4 regions of the Peribacillus sp. NPDC096379 genome follow, and region 2 is predicted to be linked to each of the others. Evidence: riboswitches for the same ligand, from Rfam matches in the RefSeq annotation. Region 2 holds a riboswitch; each other region holds the start of a gene.
The links. A riboswitch is a leader RNA that binds a small molecule or an ion and turns the genes downstream of it on or off. The one in region 2 is predicted to bind S-adenosylmethionine.
Positions count from the first base shown of each region.

Region 1: another riboswitch for S-adenosylmethionine. It lies ahead of ssuE (NADPH-dependent FMN reductase); the one in region 2 lies ahead of ACIQZI_RS00210 (homoserine dehydrogenase).
Region 3: another riboswitch for S-adenosylmethionine. It lies ahead of ACIQZI_RS16770 (acetoacetate--CoA ligase); the one in region 2 lies ahead of ACIQZI_RS00210 (homoserine dehydrogenase).
Region 4: another riboswitch for S-adenosylmethionine. It lies ahead of ACIQZI_RS10845 (Fur-regulated basic protein FbpA); the one in region 2 lies ahead of ACIQZI_RS00210 (homoserine dehydrogenase).

Region 1 covers NZ_JBIWFD010000001.1:1,582,747-1,585,930, reverse strand. Annotated here, with positions in the region: gene ACIQZI_RS07520 (LLM class flavin-dependent oxidoreductase) at 1-643, opposite strand, end outside; gene ssuE (NADPH-dependent FMN reductase) at 698-1,243, opposite strand; SAM riboswitch class I at 1,369-1,473, opposite strand; gene ACIQZI_RS07510 (AAA domain-containing protein) at 1,726-3,184, opposite strand, start outside.
Region 2 covers NZ_JBIWFD010000001.1:23,537-26,720, forward strand. Annotated here, with positions in the region: gene ACIQZI_RS00200 (alpha/beta hydrolase family protein) at 1-370, shown strand, start outside; gene ACIQZI_RS00205 (DUF2584 domain-containing protein) at 394-636, shown strand; SAM riboswitch class I at 828-933, shown strand; gene ACIQZI_RS00210 (homoserine dehydrogenase) at 1,169-2,377, shown strand; gene ACIQZI_RS00215 (YjdJ family protein) at 3,096-3,184, shown strand, end outside.
Region 3 covers NZ_JBIWFD010000003.1:586,845-590,028, reverse strand. Annotated here, with positions in the region: gene ACIQZI_RS16775 (YbaK/EbsC family protein) at 1-344, shown strand, start outside; SAM riboswitch class I at 780-886, shown strand; SAM riboswitch class I at 1,160-1,271, shown strand; gene ACIQZI_RS16770 (acetoacetate--CoA ligase) at 1,465-3,184, shown strand, end outside.
Region 4 covers NZ_JBIWFD010000002.1:373,582-376,765, reverse strand. Annotated here, with positions in the region: gene ACIQZI_RS10855 (GNAT family N-acetyltransferase) at 13-528, shown strand; gene ACIQZI_RS10850 (Spo0E family sporulation regulatory protein-aspartic acid phosphatase) at 684-866, opposite strand; gene ACIQZI_RS10845 (Fur-regulated basic protein FbpA) at 1,235-1,420, opposite strand; SAM riboswitch class I at 1,734-1,839, opposite strand; gene ACIQZI_RS10840 (MFS transporter) at 1,906-3,117, opposite strand; gene helD (RNA polymerase recycling motor HelD) at 3,177-3,184, opposite strand, start outside.

The sequences.
Region 1 (3,184 bases), 1.6 Mb from region 2:
ATAGGTGAGCTCCTGGAACTTTATAAAATTCACCATCATGATCGATATCATGAACTTTTTCTGGATCTGCATAAATCCCTTTTTCCTTATCCACTACGACTGCATCATCTTCCCAACTAGCTTCCCATAGTTTATAGACAACATCTAAGTATTCATCAGCTATATCATAACGATTATCATGATTAATTTGTTGATCTAAGCCAAGATTGCGTGCAGCACTATTTAAATAAGATGTTACGATATTCCAACCGATTCTCCCTTTTGTTAAATGATCCAATGTCGAAATTCGTCGAGCAAATAGATAGGGATGTTCATAGCTTGTCGACGCAGTTAAGCCAAATCCTAAGTGCTTTGTAACTTGCGCCATGATCGGAACAACAAATGCGGGATCATTGACTGGAACTTGAGCACCCTGACGAACTGCTGCATCGCGAGAACCTTGGTATACATCATATGTTCCAAGGACATCGGCAAGGAATATGGCATCGAATCTCCCTTTTTCCAGTACTTTTGCAAGATGCGTCCAGTATTCTGCATCTTTGTACGTAGATGATTGATCGTCTGGATGTGTCCAAAGCCCAGGGGATTGATGCCCTGCGCAGTTCATATCAAATGCATTTAAATAAATTCTTTTTTTTGTCATAATCATTACCACCCATTCGTTTTTTAATGATGTAAATTGGTGCTAAATGTAGTCTTAAGCGATTATTGGTTTAGTTTGTTTAATAGTTTGGAGAAACTCCTCTAAATCGTTATTAAGTCGAGTTTGAATATCTTGATCAGTAATAGGCTGTATACTATTTTCTTTATCAATTTGATTATCTATAATATAAGTCCCTTGAGTGGCTCTTCCTTTTAAAGTAGTTATAAGCGGTTTTAAGGCAAAATCGATTGCTAATAAATGCGCTTTACTCCCACCTACCATTAGCGGTAACACTGGAATTCCTTTAAACGCACTTTCTGGTAATAAATCGATTAGAGATTTTAAAATACCTGTATAAGAAGCTTTGTACACAGGTGAACCAATAATCACCCCATCCGCTTCCTCGATTGATTTTGCTATTTGTTTAATTCCCGTGCTATTATAGCGTGCATAAAGCAAATCCTCAGCAGAAATATCTAAAACGGAAATATACTTTACCGTTATATTCTCCTTTTCTAACAACGATTGAACAAATTTTAAAACTACATCAGTCCTAGATGTTGCTGAAGGGCTTCCAGATAAAATCACTACATTGGGCATTTGTTGACCTTCTCTCTTAGTAAATTAGTTATGATCCTTTGTACGGTCTACATTCAAAGGGTTTAATCTATATTAAACGCATAAAGTCCTCTTTCCTGATAGAAAGAGGACTTTATGCGTAGTCACTCTTATCTGACAAGCCAATGCTTGCAGGAATTAGCACCTTTCTACTAGTTGTAGAGGTTGCTGAAGCTTCATCGGGCCATTCCCTCGGCTTCTCTTGATAAGAAGTATTAAGTTAATTTTATCATAATATTCTAATAACTGATTGTCAAGATTAAATCATATATTTTTCATCGGAATTGTGTGAATAATATTTATTCACACATTGTAATACTAGGATAATTAAGAAGGGGGATGTCCCCAAAGAAAGGTCTGACCCTGCAACAACTAAATACAGTATAGGATAAGTGATAGATACACTACATACTGATTTAGAGTGCGAGGTCAGACCTTTTGAGATATGCTCCTTATAGTTTCTTCTATTCTACGCTAGGTAGTTGGGTAAGAAAATGTTCAACAACCGCAACTGAATCAAGTCGTGCAGCCACATAAGGTGGGGAAAGTCTACGTGTTGCTTCAAGCGGCATTCCTAGCCAGAGATATTGCTTATCAATGATGACGAATGGAAAAGCAATATTTGTTTCAATCTGTTCTTGCACGGCCAAACCTGGAAGCGGACGAATGGAAATAAGCGTGATCTTAACATGTTTTTGCTTACAATTCAGCATATTCAACCAATCCTCTGTAACTATTCCTTTATCAGGTATAGACAAGATAATTGAGTGACATGCTTTTTTAATATCCTCACCTAGAACATCCAACTTACGCGCATGCATCCACTGAAGCTTAGGATGATGATTTTGAATCCACTTGCCAATGTCCCTGGTTGCAACTGTATGTCCGAAGGTTGTTTGATGATCCACAAGCTTACGTAATGTTTTGCCTTTATAAACGGTTTTTCGAATATAGTCCGTATCGCTTACTTGGATGAATTTCCCTTTCGTTCTTGTAATTGCGACATTAATGAGTCGCTCACTATTCTTTCCAGTCAAAAGCATACCAGCACGTGTTTCAGGATAACTATCAACTGTGTCAAATATCATTACATCACGTTCACTTCCCTGAAATCGATGAACAGTTGCTGCAATAATATCAGCTTGTTCAAGCTCTTTCGCATATACTTCTTGTAATAATAGATCCATAAGACGGGATTGAGCTCGATACGGTGTTACATAACCGATGGATCGTGCACCGCTTGAATACGCTTCATGAAGTAGTTGGAATGACAAGAACAGCTGCCAAAGATTCATCCTTGATCTCGATGTCCGCTCCGCTATACAATGTTCACCAGTTCCACTCGTTTCTAACAGCATTAAGGCACGATTAGGAAATGGTCTTCTCTTAGCAATTTTTGCACGGCTCGTTTGTACACTTTCATGATCGCAAACTCGGGAATGATAAATATGTTTATTCGTGAAGGCCGAAATATCTGGATGCATTCTGCGTTGTTCTTTTAACAGAAACAAATGTGGATGGAGCTTCCCTTCATTCACTACATTCACAACGCCTGAACAATGAAAAATATCTTCTTTTAACCATTTATTCACTGATTCATCACGAGCTGAAGCAATTGGCGGCAATTGTTTAAAATCACCACAGACAATGATATTCTTGCCTAACGATGCAGCAAATGCAACTTGTGGGACATAAGCCATACTCGCTTCATCAAGAATGACTAAATCATATTCCTGTTCATAAAGTGTGCTGTCGCTTGCTGTTTTTGCCAGTGTGCTACCAACGATTTTAGCTTCTTTGACAAGCTCCATTTCTTTACGACGAAATTTTTCAATGACTCTGCCAAGTTTTTTTTCCAATTCAATTAATCGATCTGTATCCCGCTTGCTAAATGAACCTGATAAATCTTGTTTTAAGAGCCGC
Region 2 (3,184 bases):
CACATGGGGCGGAGTGTCTGATATGTTTCTAACTTATGTGGAACGTGTAGACCTACGTCGCATGATGAAACGTGTTATTGGTGGTACGCCGAGTAAAGTTCCAAACGAATATAAATACCGCACACCACTGTTTGCAGTAGATGAACTAGTTGCACCAGTTCTGATTATTCACGGTGAAAAAGACAATAACGTGTCGATTGAACACGCCTACAGGCTGGAGAAAACATTGAAGGAAAAAGACAAGCCTGTTTGGAGTTGGTATTTTGACGAATTTACCCACTATTTCCCGCCGAATATCAACCGAAAAGTCGTTTGTGATCTAACACAGTGGATGAAAAACCAAACGAGAAAGCAATGTGCTAAAAAGTAAGTAAAGGAAGGGAGGTTTATGCTTTGGGAATGCCAATGGAGTTAAACACGATGATCGTGACAAAAGGCCGTGAAAGCAGAGAGGAAGAAAATCTTTTCCGTTTAACGAAAGACGGCTATCGCCTATACCCAATCGATATTCCAATTGAAGTTCGCAAAACGATCGAAAGTGAAACGAATGGGATAGCCATCATTCAAAAAGTTTCTTGGACAAACAACCAAACTGAAATCACCTATCAGTTGGTGTCATTGAATTCAACCAATTAAACAAGTAGGCTTTAGAGTAACGGATTCCGTTTAGAATACAATTAATGTCATGAACAGTACATATAGAGGGTGAAATTGCGCTGATTTCACCCTTTTCATATTCATTGTTTTTTCTGAAGTTTCATTTTACGCTATTGACGATAAATATTTAAAGTATTATATTATTATAAATAGTTTAATAATTTTAACTTTTCTTATCAAGAGAGGCGGAGGGACTGACCCTGCGAAGCCTCGGCAACCAGCATATCATGCCCGGTGCCAAATTCAGAGGAATGGTAACCATTCCGTAGATAAGAAGGTGGATAAATCTTGAATATAAACATTCAAACTCCCCTTCTGTCCATATGCAGTGGGGAGTTTTTTCTGTGGAAAAGGGGCGGGGCTTCGCAAAATCAGCGCAGCTACCCACCTTCATAAGGTGATGCAGTTTTTAGAACCTGAACCTTTTTCATCGTAGGGTTTAGAGCAGACGCTCATTAATGTTTTATGTTCAATTAAAGTCATCGATAAATAGGACAAGGGGGAGATATACATGACAGCTTTACATATTGCATTATTAGGTTACGGTACAGTGGGGAAGGGTGTTTATAAAACGATTCAAACACATCAGGAAAAGCTTAAGCGTATTTTTAGGAAAGAGGTAAAAGTGGTTGCCATACTTGTTAAAAATATAGAAAAACATCATACACTAGATTCTGATGTTCTGTTAACCGATGATTTTAACAAGATTATTACACTTGAGCAGCTAGATGTTGTCATTGATGCGATCGTTGGTCAAGAGCCTAGCTTTACGTACTTGCAGCAAGCGATGAACAGAGGATGTCATGTTATAACAGCAAACAAAGAAATGTTTGCTTATCATGGAACTCAATTAAAACAGATAGCCAAGGAAAAAGGGGTTACTTTAGGATTTGAGGCAACAGTCGCAGGAGGAATTCCGATTATCCAAACTCTACGACAATTGTTAAACGTAAATAATATCCAAAAAGTGCAAGGGATTCTTAATGGGACTTCGAATTTTATTTTGACAAAGATGCGAGAAGACGGCTGTCCATTTGAAACAGCGTTAAAACTAGCACAAGAAAAAGGTTATGCAGAAGCTGATCCAACAAATGATATTGAAGGATATGATGCCTTTTACAAAGCAGTGATTTTAAGTGAGCTAGCTTTTGGAGAGAACCCGAATTGGGAGGAATCGATTCGACAAGGGATTCAATCAATCACACCTGAGCAAATTGAGCTTTTTTCAGCATTGGGGTATCGATTTAAACATGTAGCTTCTATGGAAAAGACAGAAAAAGGGATCGTATGCTCAGTCAAACCTGTACTGGTCAATGAAACACATCCATTTTATCAAATCGAAGGCGTGCAAAATGCAGTCTCCATTGATGGAGATATTGTAGGCAACATTAGCCTCCAAGGGCCTGGAGCGGGAATGCTTCCAACCGCAAGTGCCATTATCGAAGATTTAGTGTATATAAATAAACATAGTTTTTCGCCTATTTTCTTAGATGAACAAAATGGATTAAGTGTGAAGGTATCCAAGATTTATTGGGCAATGGCAGGAGATGCGGCTGTAGAAAATATTCCTTCTCATATTCAAATCATTGACAGACCTAATCCAAATGTTCTCATTGTCGAAGCATCTTGGGAGGAAATTTGTGATATTCAATGGCCAAATACTTATTTTTATCAAGTTCTTGGGAAAGTATTAACTGAAAATACGCTTGTTAGTTCTTGAGTCAATCTTGTTAAAAAAGCAACATCCGTAGAATTGAATTAGCTGGAACGCTATAGGTAGTGAAAGTCGTACAAACAAGAAGTGATAACCCAAATCCTTACCTATCTGTATGAAGAAGACTATAGAAGTAAAGGAAATGATTTTAAAGCAAAAGAACAGGGAGGCTTTAAAATGAAACTAAATGTGGGTACAGAAGAAGCAATTAAAAGATGGAAAAGTGGTCTGCTATTTATATGGGTATCCTGAGAATAATGGATATGGTATATCATTTAAATATGGTAATAATATGCTTAATGTTAAGAATGATTTAAGATTTCAAGTAGAAAGAAGCGACAGTGTCGTATATTTGAGAAAATAAGTAAGGGTATGATTTCTTTAACTAACGGGTGCAAGAGTTGAAAATCAGGGGTGCTGCGGCAATCCCTTTTTTATTGCACTAACGGGGCAGGTTACTTTAAGAAGGAATTCAAACAATTGGTATTGAAACATTGACATATAACCATATATTTTCGGGAGAATTTAATAAAATGGAGACCTAAGAGATGAGTTAAAATACCTTCTTGAGGATTATAAAATAACGCCTTACACTTTTGGCTTAATTAGTGGTCTTGATGAAAAAACAGTTTTAGAGCTTGCAATAGTACACTATCACTATTCATATAATTTTGCTTAAAAGTATAATGACGGAAAAACAAGAAATAGATTCGAGGTGAAGAAAATGTCTTTTAGGATTATTCTCCAACTTGGTTTTGCTTTAATGCTTTTAATATTTTCAACTGGGGCTACTTTGTATGAAGGGAGTGGAAT
Region 3 (3,184 bases), on a different contig from region 2:
CGATATCGTTTCGAGGAGAAGGGGACAATGCACTATTAATTGTAGCGGCAGGTGATGCAAAGATTGATAATAAAAAATTCAAGAATCTATTTGGGTTTAAAGCAAGAATGCTTCCACCAGAAGAAGTTTTTTTGCAAACCGGTCACGAAATCGGCGGTGTCTGTCCCTTTGGACTAGTGCGTGATCTCGACGTTTTTCTTGACATCTCCATGAAACGATTTGACACGATATTCCCGGCCTGTGGAAGTACGAATTCAGCGATCGAACTTACATGTGATGAATTATTTCAATATTCAAATGCACTGGAATGGGTTGATATTTGTAAAGGATGGGGGGAAGAGTGAAGAGCTTTTTGAATTAATAATCGAAGTTAGAACCTATTTCTCGTTACTCGATACATATACGACCTTAAAATCCTCAACTTGAAAATTCATGATTCGGCCTGTGCGTGTAAACTGAGCTGATGACAAAATCCGTAATAATTAAGCGCTACTATGTTATCACTATTAAGAAAGAACAGGTTGTTAGAATTTTGTAATCTAACAACCTATTCGTTAGCTAGTAATTGAATTCCCTTGTAGGATTAGCTTTTTGAACTTTAGATCAGCAATCCAATAAATTAGATAAGCAGAAGTAATGAAAAAGAAAAAGACAATCAAGAATGAAAAGTATAAAGAAAGTATAGTCCCCAAATGCAACTCAGGAAAATCTTTAGTTCAACTTATATAGATGGTTGGAAAAGAGTACGATCAGCAATAGAGATTAATTGAACGATTTTCTTCTTATCAAGGGTGGCGGAGGGACTGACCCTGTGATGCCTCGGCAACCAGCTTAGTTATGCATGGTGTCAAATTCAGAGGAAGTAAGACGATTCTGAAGATGGGGAGGTGGACGAATGCTGATTATGCTTATTCACGCATCCCTTTCGCTCATCATGGGCGGAGGGGATTTTGTATAAAAAAAGCATGCCAATCCCTTAGCTCTCACTAGTTAGAGTCATTTCTAGAAGTGGACATGTGAGAATGAATATTAGTGCGATGATTCTAAATTGATAAATTTTTCAGAATTTTTATTGACTTTAAAAGATAATTATTCTATAATCTGAATAAAGTTATTAAATTGACGTATTAACGCATTGGTGCGTTATCTAAATAAATATTACTTATCCAGAGTGACGGAGGGAACAGGCCCGATGAAGTCCGGCAACCTTCAAGTGAGAACTTGAAAAGGTGCTAAATCCTGCAGGTATGAATATGCCTGAAAGATAAGATGAGCACCCCTCTTCTTATGATGAGGGGTTTTTCATTTGAGTCATACAGGTATGATTTAGGCTATATAAAAACATTAAACATAGTAATCTTATAGAATTTATGTAATTTATAAAGAGTAAATGGTGAAAAAACCTTACATAAAACAATCAGAAAATAGTGCATGACTGATTCTTAGTTAAAGGAGGAAAAGATCTTGATAAAAGAAAACAGTTTATTGAAATCAAACATACTATGGGAACCGAGTGAAGAATGGATCACAAAATCTAATTTGACGGAATTCTCGCAACAAGTTGAATTCCCACTCTTACCTTATGAACGTTTTCATCGTTGGTCAGTGGCCAAACCTGAAGAGTTTTGGTCAGGAGTCTGGGATTTTGCAAAAATCATTGGAGAAAAAGGCGAAAAGGTGTTCACTCCTCCAACCGATGGCGGCATGATAGGTGCCCACTGGTTTCTAGAAGCTCAATTGAACTTTGCTGAAAACCTTTTACGTGGTGATGAAAAGCAAACAGCTGTGATTGTGGCCGGGGAAGACGGTGTTTCCCAATCCTATTCATTGGGAGAGTTGCGCAACATGGTGGCGCGAGCACAGGAAGGATTAAGAAATCTTGGTTTGAGTCGTGGAGACCGGGTTGCTGGAGTAATAACAAATGGAATTGAAGCGTTAGTCGCACTGTTAGCAACGACATCATTGGGTGCTGTATGGACTTCATGCTCCCCTGACTTTGGGTCACAAGGGATTGTCGATCGTATCGGACAGGTCCGGCCAAAGGTATTGATCGTCTCACTAGATTATCAATATAATAGTAAGTATTTTGATATCCGGGATAATATTAGTGCTGTGTGCGAGGTGCTTAAGGAAGTTTCCGCAATCGTAACATTGACAAAAGATACGGAGGTATCGATTCAACAAACAAAAAAAGTGTTGAGCTGGCAGGAATTGTGTCAAGAAGGGCCTGCTGTTCTTGAGTTTACGAGAGTTCCTTTTGATCATCCCTTATATATTCTTTATACATCTGGAACGACGGGGCTTCCGAAGGCGATTGTACATTCTGTTGGGGGAACGTTAATTCAACATGTGAAGGAACATCAATTACATTGTGACGTGAAACCGGGAGATGTAATGTACTGGTACACAAATACTGCTTGGATGATGTATCCATGGTTAGTATCGGGACTTGCAAGTGGTGCTGCCATTCTACTCTATGATGGATCGCCACTACGAAAAGATAATATCGGAATTTTATGGGAGATTGCTGAAGAAGCTGGCGTGACACATTTTGGGACGAGCCCGAAATATTTGGAAACTTTACAGAAAGCGGGATATTCTGTCGGTCAGCAGCACAATTTATCCCAGTTGCGCAGTGTTCTTTCATGTGGCGCCCCACTATCAGCTGAACAGTATGATTGGGTCTACGAACATATTAAGGAAGACATCATGCTGGCATCGATTTCTGGTGGAACGGAAATCATTGGTTGCTTCGTGATGGGCTCTCCCGTACATCCCGTTCGCCGTGGTGAGATTACATGCAAGGCACTTGGAATGGCCGTCGATGTACTTGATGAACGTGGAGTATCGGTTCTCCATCAAAAAGGAGACTTAGTATGCACAAAGCCATTTCCAAGTATGCCGCTTACGTTTTGGGGAGAAGACGGCGACAAACGCTACCACTCCTCTTATTTTACGGAAAGACCGGGAATTTGGACACATGGAGATTTAGCGGAACAAACGCTTGAACAATCGTTTGTCATTTACGGACGTGCGGATACAACGCTTAATCCCGGCGGCGTAAGGATTGGTACTGCTGAAATCTACCGTGTCTTGGCGCAAATCCCGGAAATAGAAGATTCAATCGTTTTCGGTCTACCAAATGCGGGTGATGAAGAAATCGTGTTGTGTGTGGTTATGAAGG
Region 4 (3,184 bases), on a different contig from region 2:
GGGGTATTGCACATGGATCATTCATTACAATTTCGACTTGCTTCATTAGAGGATCTACCAAGAATAGTGGAAATTTACAATTCAACCATCGCTTCGAGAATGGTAACGGCTGACACTTCGCCGGTATCTGTCCAATCAAGACTCGCTTGGTTTCATGATCACATTCCTGATAAAAGACCATTATATGTAATAACAATAGATGATCGGACTGCTGGTTGGCTAAGCTTTCAATCGTTTTATGGGAGACCTGCCTATAACACAACTGCTGAAATAAGTATCTATTTGGACGATTCGTTTCGTGGGAAAGGTCTTGGTGGACTTGCTATCCAGAAAGCCATTGAGCTATGTCCTTCTTTAGACATCGCTACAATCCTCGGATTCGTATTCGGTCACAATACACCAAGCATTAAATTATTTGAGAAATTCGGGTTTGAAAGATGGGGAAATCTTCAAAAAATTGCCTTGCTAGACGATATTGAACGAGATTTAATCATTTTAGGAAAAAGAGTGCTACACGAAAAAGGATAAAATCAAACAAAGGATGTCCAAAGGAATCTTCATCCCCGCAAACTGCGACATACAGTCTATATACATGTTATTTTCACATAATACTGTGTGTTGAAGTACGGGGTCTACCCTTTCGAGACATCTTCTTCTCTATTTAGCCTACCTCGAAACATCATCTAATACTCTTCACTATATTGCGCATCCGTGAGAGGCGTAATATTGAAGATATTTATTAATATGTCAAGCTCTTGGCTCGCTCTAATTGTTTGTTTATTCGAAAGTCCAAATCCCTTTGCTAGTTTAATCATTTCTTCACGCTTTTGTTCAATTTCATTGGATAATTGAACGAAAGATTTCATCACTACCTCACACTCCATCAGCTATTTTGACTTATTGTAAAATAAGTCTAGAGTTATCATCAAATAAAAGCAATATTTTACAATCAAAGTTTTACTTCATTAATCTAGAATTCGCAAATTAGACACATTTTATACAACTCATATATTATTTTTTCAATTTAATCTAAACAAATTCTATAGTACATTCGCGCAATGAAGCATTCAATCAAAAATAGCAAAAAGGATGTCCCAAAAGTAAAAGATCTGCCCCCGTAACTCCTACTTACAGTTTAAATGAAGTGTAAGTAGGAGTTACGGGGGCAGACTTCTTTTGGACATCCTCTTTTATTAAGATTACTACCAGATTATATTTGGTAATTACTCTTCTGCTAAGTGACAATATTTTTAGTTGAAGAATACTCTTTATTTTGAATTTGTTCAAATTCTCTCTCTAGAATACTCAAGGGAACATCATAAAAATGTTTTTGATCGGATGTTTTATACACGCCACGGGATAATAATTGTTCGATTAAAAACGCTTTTTTTTCCTCAACCATCTGCAGTAACTTTGCCATTCTATACACCTCTTGCTTCATTTATTAGACAATTATTTCACAAGCTTATTTCAATATGAATTTCTTCAACAAACTTTATATACCATTCCTAAGTGTACTTCAAACATTATTTCAGTAAATTAAAATTTTCATTTCTACGTGCTTATTCATAAAGTGAATCTTCAATCAGTTGGGGTTTTGACTTTCCGTTCATGCGGGATAAATGCGACAAACGATAGCCACACTGTACAGTTGAGATTACTACCAACAAATCCAAACAATAAAAAGCCTCTTCTTAAACAAGAAGAGGCTGAGGTTTACGTCCGTTCGACTCTTCTTATCTTCCAAGCCTTCGCTTGTTGGATGTGGCACAGTGCTCAAAGTTGAGTCTGTTGCCGAGGTATCGCAGGGCCAAATCCCTCCACCTCTCTGGATAAGAATGATATATAATTGATGTTAATGCCATTATACGTTTTATTCCAAATAAAGTCAATGGTCCTATTTTGCTAATCTTGCAAAACAGTGTTCTTCGTTTCTTTCCCCCAAATTAACACGACAATTGCTCCAATTAAAATTGCAATTGTAAAAATTGTAAAAATCACACTAAGCGCAGTACCCGCTGCAACGAAATATCCGATGAGAAGCGGTCCCAAAACTCCCCCAACTCTTCCAGCAGCAGCCGCCATACCAGCGCCGGTACCACGAATCATTGTCGGATATTGCTCAGGGGTATATGCATAAAGTGCCCCCCAAGCTCCTAAATTAAAGAATGACAACAGCATACCTGACGTGATGAGCATCGGTAGTCCCTCTGCCGCGCCAAAGAAATACGCACTTACAGCTGTTCCAGTTAAATACGTGACAAGAACGAACTTGCGGCCCATTCTCTCGATAAACCATGCTGCAGTAAAATATCCAGGGAGCTGAGCTAAGGTCATAATCAATACATATTCAAAGCTCTTGATTAAACTAAATCCTTTCATCACCATAACACTTGGAAGCCATAAGAACATCCCATAATAAGAAAACACGACACAAAACCATAGAATCCATAATACAAGCGTTTGTTTTCTATGTTCTCTTGCCCACACACTTTTGATATTTTGCATAATCGTTGGCTTAGCTTTGATTTCAAGTCCGACATACTTCGGTGAATCCGGTAGATGTAAGCGTAAATAAAGGGCATAAAACGCTGGGAGAGCACTTAAAATCAAAGCGATTCTCCACCCGTACCCCGGAATAACGAAATAGGAAATTAAAGCAGCAATAAGCCAGCCTAATGCCCAAAAACTTTCGAGTAGAACGACCACTTTTCCTCGATTTTTGGCAGGTACGCTTTCTGAAACAAGTGTTGAAGCGACCGGAAGCTCTCCACCTAGTCCCATACCGATAAGAAAACGAAGTACTAAAAATAAAGCCAATGATGTAACGAGAGCCGATAAGCCACTGCCAATTGAAAAAAGCAGCAAGGTAATGATAAAAACTTTCTTCCTTCCAATACGGTCAGCCATAATTCCGAAAAGAAAGGCACCAAATACCATTCCTATCGAATTAATACTACCGATCCACCCTACTTGTTGAGTTGTCAAACCCCATTCTGCTTGTAATGCCACCACAATAAATGACAGCATACCCACGTCCATTGCATCAAACATCCAACCGAGTCCAGCAACGCCAAGTAACCTACGATTAGAAATCGTTTTTGTATTTCCCTCCATGACAGTCCTCCTGAACAACCTCTTAACTATAAATACTTCGTTATTTTACCATAAATTGATCAACCAT